3 regions of the Neorhizobium sp. T6_25 genome follow, and region 3 is predicted to be linked to each of the others. Evidence: predicted binding sites of a transcription regulator. Region 3 holds the regulator's gene; each other region holds the start of a gene.
The links. Region 3 encodes PhoB, which activates phosphate uptake and scavenging genes when phosphate is short. Its sites were predicted from a motif close to TGTCATNNANCTGTCAT; they were not measured.
Positions count from the first base shown of each region.

Region 1: the regulator PhoB is predicted to act here: its motif matches at 958-974, upstream of C5L10_RS25375 (esterase-like activity of phytase family protein).
Region 2: the regulator PhoB is predicted to act here: its motif matches at 1,067-1,083, upstream of C5L10_RS04160 (YdcH family protein).

Region 1 is NZ_PVBL01000024.1:37,963-40,223, forward strand. Features, by position in the region: gene C5L10_RS25370 (AraC family transcriptional regulator) at 1-933, shown strand, start outside; gene C5L10_RS25375 (esterase-like activity of phytase family protein) at 1,061-2,261, shown strand, end outside.
Region 2 is NZ_PVBL01000002.1:414,000-416,260, reverse strand. Features, by position in the region: gene C5L10_RS04170 (sulfite exporter TauE/SafE family protein) at 1-294, shown strand, start outside; gene C5L10_RS04165 (helix-turn-helix transcriptional regulator) at 409-669, shown strand; gene C5L10_RS04160 (YdcH family protein) at 829-1,005, opposite strand; gene C5L10_RS04155 (YdcH family protein) at 1,237-1,440, shown strand; gene purE (5-(carboxyamino)imidazole ribonucleotide mutase) at 1,451-1,948, shown strand; gene C5L10_RS04145 (5-(carboxyamino)imidazole ribonucleotide synthase) at 1,945-2,261, shown strand, end outside.
Region 3 is NZ_PVBL01000015.1:144,670-146,930, reverse strand. Features, by position in the region: gene C5L10_RS20285 (winged helix-turn-helix domain-containing protein) at 1-578, opposite strand, end outside; gene phoB (phosphate regulon transcriptional regulator PhoB) at 593-1,276, opposite strand; gene phoU (phosphate signaling complex protein PhoU) at 1,298-2,011, opposite strand; gene pstB (phosphate ABC transporter ATP-binding protein PstB) at 2,057-2,261, opposite strand, start outside.

The sequences.
Region 1 (2,261 bases), on a different contig from region 3:
TCCGTCGAAGGTTATGCGAGAACTGACGAGATAGCGGCAGCCGATGCCGCTGGTCTTGAACGATCGTGCAGCGCCGCAAGCACGTCTGGCGGCAGCTCCGATGCTACGCCGGACGGCAGCGCAAGAGGCGCGCCTGATGGCATCGTCCAGGCGCCCTCCTCGCGCGGCATCGAGCGGATCGAGGCACGGTTCCACGGGCTTGGTTTCGAGCCGCATCGCCACGACACCTATGCGATTGGAATGACGCTTTCCGGCGTGCAGACCTTCCAGTATCGCGGTGCCGCCCGCGCCAGCCTGCCCGGCAATGTCATCGTGCTGCATCCGGACGAGGTGCATGACGGGGCAGCCGGCACCGACGCCGGGCTGCGCTACCGCATGCTCTACCTGCCGCCGGAGCGGCTGATCGAGGCGGCCGGCGGTTCGCGCGGCCTGCCCTTCGTGCCTGATCCCATCATAGCGGATGCGGAATTCCGGCAGTGTCTTGTCGAAGCCCTGGACGATCTGGCGGCGGAGCCGCAGGACCTGCTGCTCGACGACCTGATCGGCCGCATGGCAATAAGCCTCTGGCGCCATGCAGACGGCAAGGGTGGTGCGCCGGGCACGCCGCGCGCGCAGCAGGCGGTTCTGCGCTGCCGTGATTACCTGCAGGCCAATTCGGGCCGCACGGTTTCTTCCGAGGAACTTGAGGAGGTGAGCGGCTTCGACCGCTACACGACGGCAAGGCAGTTCCGGAAACTTCTGGGAACGAGCCCCCACCGCTACCTCGTCATGCGCCGGCTCGATCGGGCAAAGATCATGCTGTCGGAAGGCGGCAGCCTGGCGGATGTCGCAGCCGATACGGGCTTTGCCGATCAGGCGCATTTCACCCGTCATTTCAAGAAGACATTCGGCATGACGCCGGGGCGCTGGGTGGCGCTTCGCAGGAGCGCTTGAGGCCGCCGGCCTTTGTGAAATTTCAGTCATCAAAGCTTCATCGAAGCGTCAACCTTCCATCACCTCACCGTCATGCACCCACCTTAACCGATTGGCGTCTTCGACACGCCAACCAACAGGTGAATTCATGACCCGCTTTCTGCTCACCACCGTCGCGCTCGCCGCGCTGATCGGCGGCTCCGCTTCTGCTGACGACAAGGTATTCCCGGCCAAGCTCACCGGCCAGGCGATCCTTCCCGCCAACACGGTCGTTGCGGCTCCGGCCGATGCACCGGCGTTCCTCAAGACCTCCGGCAAGTTCACCACCGCCGACCGCAAGCGCACCGAAGCCCTCGGCACCCTGCCGGGCAAGGACGGCGCCCGCGTGACGGACGTCAAGCTGCCGCTCGACGGCCAGCCGGTCCAGGGTTTCTCCGGCATCAAGACCATGGCTGACGGCACGTTCTGGACGCTGTCGGACAACGGTTTCGGCGGCAAGAGCAATTCCTCCGACGCCATGCTGTTCCTGCACCAGATGAAATTCGACTGGGCCGCCAACAAGGCCGAAGTCGTGAAGAACGTCTTCCTCTCCGACCCGAACAAGATCGCGCCGTTCCCGATCGTCACGGAAGCTTCGGAGACCCGTTACCTCACCGGCGCCGATTTCGACATCGAATCGATCCAGCCGGTCGCCGACGGTTTCTGGCTCGGCGACGAGTTCGGCCCCTACCTCATCAAGGTCGACATGCAGGGCCGCCTGACCGACGTCGTATCGACGCTCGTGGACGGCAAGCCCGTCACGTCTCCCGACAGCCCGCTCGTCCAGCTGCAGGCCAACCCGGTCGCCAAGGCACCGGTCTTCAACGTGAAGCGTTCCGGCGGTTATGAAGGTCTTGCGATGTCCAAGGACGGGGCCAAGCTCTACGGCCTGCTCGAAGGACCGCTCTACAAAGAAGACGGCAAGGTCGAAGACGCAGACGGGCTGACCGCGCTGCGCGTCATCGAGTTCGACGTTGCCTCCAAGAAATGGACCGGCCGCTCCTGGCTTTACCCGCTCTCCAAGGGCGGCGAGGCGATCGGCGATTTCAACATGGTCGACGCGACCACCGCTCTCGTCATCGAACGCGACAACGGTGCCGGCACCGCCGACAAGCCCTGCGCCGATCCGGCGAAGCCCGAGCCGACCTGCTTCAACGCACCGGCCAAGCACAAGCGCGTCTACAAGATCGAGTTCAACGACGCCAATGTCGGCAAGGCCGTCCGCAAGATCGGCTATATCGACCTGATGAACATCCAGGACCCGGACAACAAGAAGAAGGCCGGCAGCGTCGCTGGCGTCTACGATATGC
Region 2 (2,261 bases), on a different contig from region 3:
CCGTTCCAGATCTACGTCCTGCCGATGCGGCTCGATCCGAAAGCCTATACGGGCGCCAGCATCCGCTTCTTCGCGATCGTCAACGCGGTCAAGGTCATCCCTTACTTCTTCCTCGGCGCACTCGACTCCGAAAACCTCACCATCTCCGCAACCCTTCTGCCCGTAGCCCTGATCGCGACCATGATCGGCGCGGCCATCGTCAAGCACCTGAAGGCGGAAACCTTCTATCCGATGACTTACGGTCTGGCATTCTGCGCGGGATTGAAACTGCTGTGGGACGGCCTGCCGTTCTGACCCGGCAAAGCAAGCGCGGTGCAGCTAAAAAAGCAGCGCAAAATAAGGCGGGCAACATTGTTGCGATGCACAATAAATCTTGCCGTTACCGAGCGTTTACCGTAAGTTCAACGCATGACAACCGTTGACCCCTTTGCAGCCATAGCTGATCCGAACCGGCGGTATCTGCTGGAGGAATTGCGGCGCGCGCCGAGAACCGTAAACGAACTTGCGCAAGGCCTGCCAATCAGCCGGCCCGCGGTGTCGCAGCATTTGAAGGCTCTTCTGGACAGCAATCTGGTGAATGTGACGGCGGAAGGCACGCGGCGCATCTATTCCGTCAACAGCAAGGGCTTCGACAGGCTGAACCTGTGGCTGGATCAGTTCTGGTCGTGAAGACCGGCTTTTAAACCGTGGGAATTGTGGCTCCCTTCCACGACCAGAACCTTATCATTGTTATTTCTGGGTTATTTCTGGATTATTGGTTTGCCGCTTTTATTATTCGCCTCTGACTGATGAAACAATGGGCGAGCGGCGGGTTCTCCTACTGAGGAACTAATGACGCGTGGATGCTTTTATGCGCTGCATTTGGTCCTTGATGCGCAGCTTGCGCCGCTTGAGTTCGGCTATTTCACGGTCGTCGGCGGAGGGGGACGCTAGAACGGTCTGGAGCTCCTCCTCCAAAGCACCGTGCTTCTTTTCAAGCGATGCGATATGAGCCTGGACGGTCATGTGGCATGTTCCTTCCTTAGTCACCTACCACGGCATTCCCTAATGCCGAGGCTTCAGGTTTACGAAGGAAGTGTGACACGATCGGCCGGCTTTGTCGAAGGTGAAATCATGGTTTGAAGTGGGCAAATTCGTGACCTTGTCTAACTTCCCGTTAACGCGGTTTGGTGGTAGAGGCTTGCGGAGAATGCCGGCGACCGCTGAAATGCCGGGCGTGAGAATGGGGACTGGAATATGGCAGATCAGGAACAGGCGGATGTCCGGCTGGTGCTCGCGAAACTTCGACAGGAACACGAGGATTACGACGCCGCCATCAATGCCATGATCCAGGTCGGCTGCGACGCGCTTCGCGTGCAGCGCATGAAGAAGAAGAAACTGTCGCTGAAAGACAAGATGACTCAGCTCGAAGACCAGATTGTTCCGGACATCATCGCGTAAGGGTCCTGCCATGTCTGAAAGACCTGCCGTCGCCATCATCATGGGCAGCCAGTCCGACTGGGAGACCATGAAGAACGCCGCCGACACGCTGGAGGCGCTCGATATCGGCTACGAGGCCCGTATCATATCGGCGCATCGCACGCCGGAGCGGATGATGCAATTTGCCAAGGGCGCCCGCGCCGAAGGTTTCCAGGTCATCATCGCCGGCGCCGGCGGTGCGGCCCACCTGCCCGGCATGACCGCCGCCATAACCCCGCTTCCGGTTTTCGGCGTGCCGGTTCAGTCGAAGGCGCTGTCCGGTCAGGACAGCCTGCTGTCGATCGTCCAGATGCCGGCCGGCATTCCGGTCGGCACGCTTGCCATCGGCCGGGCCGGCGCCATCAACGCCGCCCTGCTGGCAGCCGCGGTTCTCGCCCTCAACGACGACGAGATCGCCGACCGGCTCGACGAATGGCGCGCCCGCCAGAGTGCGGCCGTTGCAGACTACCCAATCGACGAGGCTCCATGACTATCCACACGATCGGCATCATCGGCGGCGGCCAGCTCGGCCGCATGCTGGCCATGGCCGCAGCCCGGCTGAACTTCCGCACGATCGTGCTCGAACCGCAGGCCGACTGCCCGGCAGCCCAGGTCACCAACGCCCAGATTACTGCCGCCTATGACGATCCGGCTGCGCTCGCCGAACTCGCCAGCCGCTGCGAGGTCGTCACCTACGAATTCGAGAACGTGCCGGTCACCGCCGCCGAGGCGCTGCAGCGCTCGGTTCCGGTCCACCCGCCGGCCAAGGCGCTCGATATGTCCCAGGACCGGCTGACCGAAAA
Region 3 (2,261 bases):
CGCTCATCGACAGTCGTGTCGTCGCCCCATAGGGACGCCTTGAGCTCCGAGCGGGAATAGACCTTGCCCGGCGTCCGCATCAGGAATTCAAGGAGCTTGAACTCCTTCGGCCCGAGCTTGACCTCACGTTTCTGCCGGTGAACCCGATGGGCTTCCCGGTCAAGCGTGAGATCGCCGACCTTCAGCATATGGTCGAGAAGCGCCGGGTTCACGCGCCTGAGCAGGTTCTTCACACGGACAACGAGCTCGACCGGGGAGAATGGCTTTAGGAGGCAATCGTCGGCACCCGCCGCGAGTGCTATGAGGTGAAGGCCTTCGCCACCCGACGGCACAAGGAGGATGATCGGAAGGCGCGACAGGACAGGGTCGAGACGCACCTCGCGGCACACCTCGAGACCTCGCACGCCCGGAAGATCCGAACTCATGACCAGGATATCCGGCGGAACCGCTTTCAAGCGATTTGAGATCTCGGCTCCACTTGCCAGCATCGATACGACGAAGCTGTCGGCCACGAGGGCTTTCCGCAATATCAGGCGGAACGACTCGTCGTCGTCGACCAACAGGACCCGCGCGCTCATCTCGTGGCCACCAACTATGTTTCCATGGAGTATCCGGCGCCGCGGACGGTGCGGATGACATCCTGCATGTTGGAGAAGTTGAGTGCCTTGCGGAGTCTTCCCACATGGACGTCGACCGTACGCTCGTCGACGTAGATGTCATGGCCCCAGACGCCGTCCAGAAGCTGCGAGCGGGAAAAGACCCGCCCCGGCGCCGCCATCAGGAATTCGAGCAGGCGGAATTCGGTCGGGCCCAGACGCACTTCGCGGCTCTTGCGGTGGACGCGATGGGTTTCCCGATCAAGTTCGATATCGCCGCAACGGAGAACGCTTGAGAGCACCTCCGGACGGGCCCGGCGCAGCATGGCCTTGACGCGCGCCATCAGTTCCGGCGTCGAGAAGGGTTTTACCACATAGTCGTCGGCGCCGGTGGCGAGGCCGCGAACACGTTCGCTCTCCTCGCCGCGGGCCGTCAGCATGATAATCGGCAGGCGCTCGGTTTCCGGGCGCATGCGCAGCCGGCGGCAGAGTTCGATGCCGGAAACGCCGGGCAGCATCCAGTCCAGGATCAGAAGGTCCGGTACCCGCTCCTGAAGCCGAATTTCGGCTTCGTCGCCCCGCAAAACGGTATCGACCTCATAACCCTCGGCTTCCAGATTGTAGCGAAGAAGCACGCTCAGCGCCTCTTCGTCTTCTACGACAGCGATTTTCGGCAGCATTCTTGGCCTGCTCCGTCAGTTCTATTCGGTGATCGCGCCGAGCGTGTTCGACGAGTCGTCCTTCGGACGATCGCCTTCCGGCTGGGCGCCTGTCGTCATGTAGTAGATGGTCTCGGCGATGTTGGTGGCGTGGTCGCCGATACGCTCGATGTTCTTGGCGCAGAACAGAAGATGCGTGCAGGTGGTGATGTTGCGCGGATCCTCCATCATGTAGGTGAGGAGTTCGCGGAACAGCGAGGTGTACATCGCGTCGATTTCCTCGTCGCGGCTGCGGATCGCCTCGGCCTTTTCCGCCGAACGCGTCGCATAGACGTCGAGGACGTCCTTGAGCTGCACGAGGGCGAGATCGGAGAGATGTTCGAGGCCGCGGGCGAGCTTGCGCGGAACGCCGGTGCCCTGAACCGCGATGACGCGCTTGGCGGTGTTCTTGCCAAGGTCGCCGACGCGCTCCAGATCGGAGGCGATGCGCAGCGAACCGACGATCTCGCGAAGGTCGGCTGCAACCGGCTGGCGGCGGGCGATCGTGATGATCGCCTTGTCGCCGATCTCGCGCTCGGCGTGATCGAGGATCACGTCGTCGGAGATGACCTTCTGGGCGAGTGCGGCGTCGGAATTGACCAGCGCCCGCACGGCGTCCGAGCACATCTGCTCGGCGAGGCCACCCATTTCGGAAATGCGGCGGCTCAGGTATTTCAGTTCGTCGTCATAAGCCGACAGGATATGGGTCGATGCCATCTTCTAGTCCTCAAAATTGATTTTCAGGCGGCACAATCGGCTGGATCAGCCGAAACGGCCCATGATGTAATCCTGGGTGCGCTGATCGTCGGGATTGGTGAACATCTTGTCGGTGTCGTTCTCCTCGACGAGCTGGCCGAGATGGAACATGGCGGTGCGCTGCGACACGCGGGCAGCCTGCTGCATCGAATGCGTCACGATCACGATCGTGTAGTTGGCACGCAGCTCATGGATGAGTTCTTCAACCTTG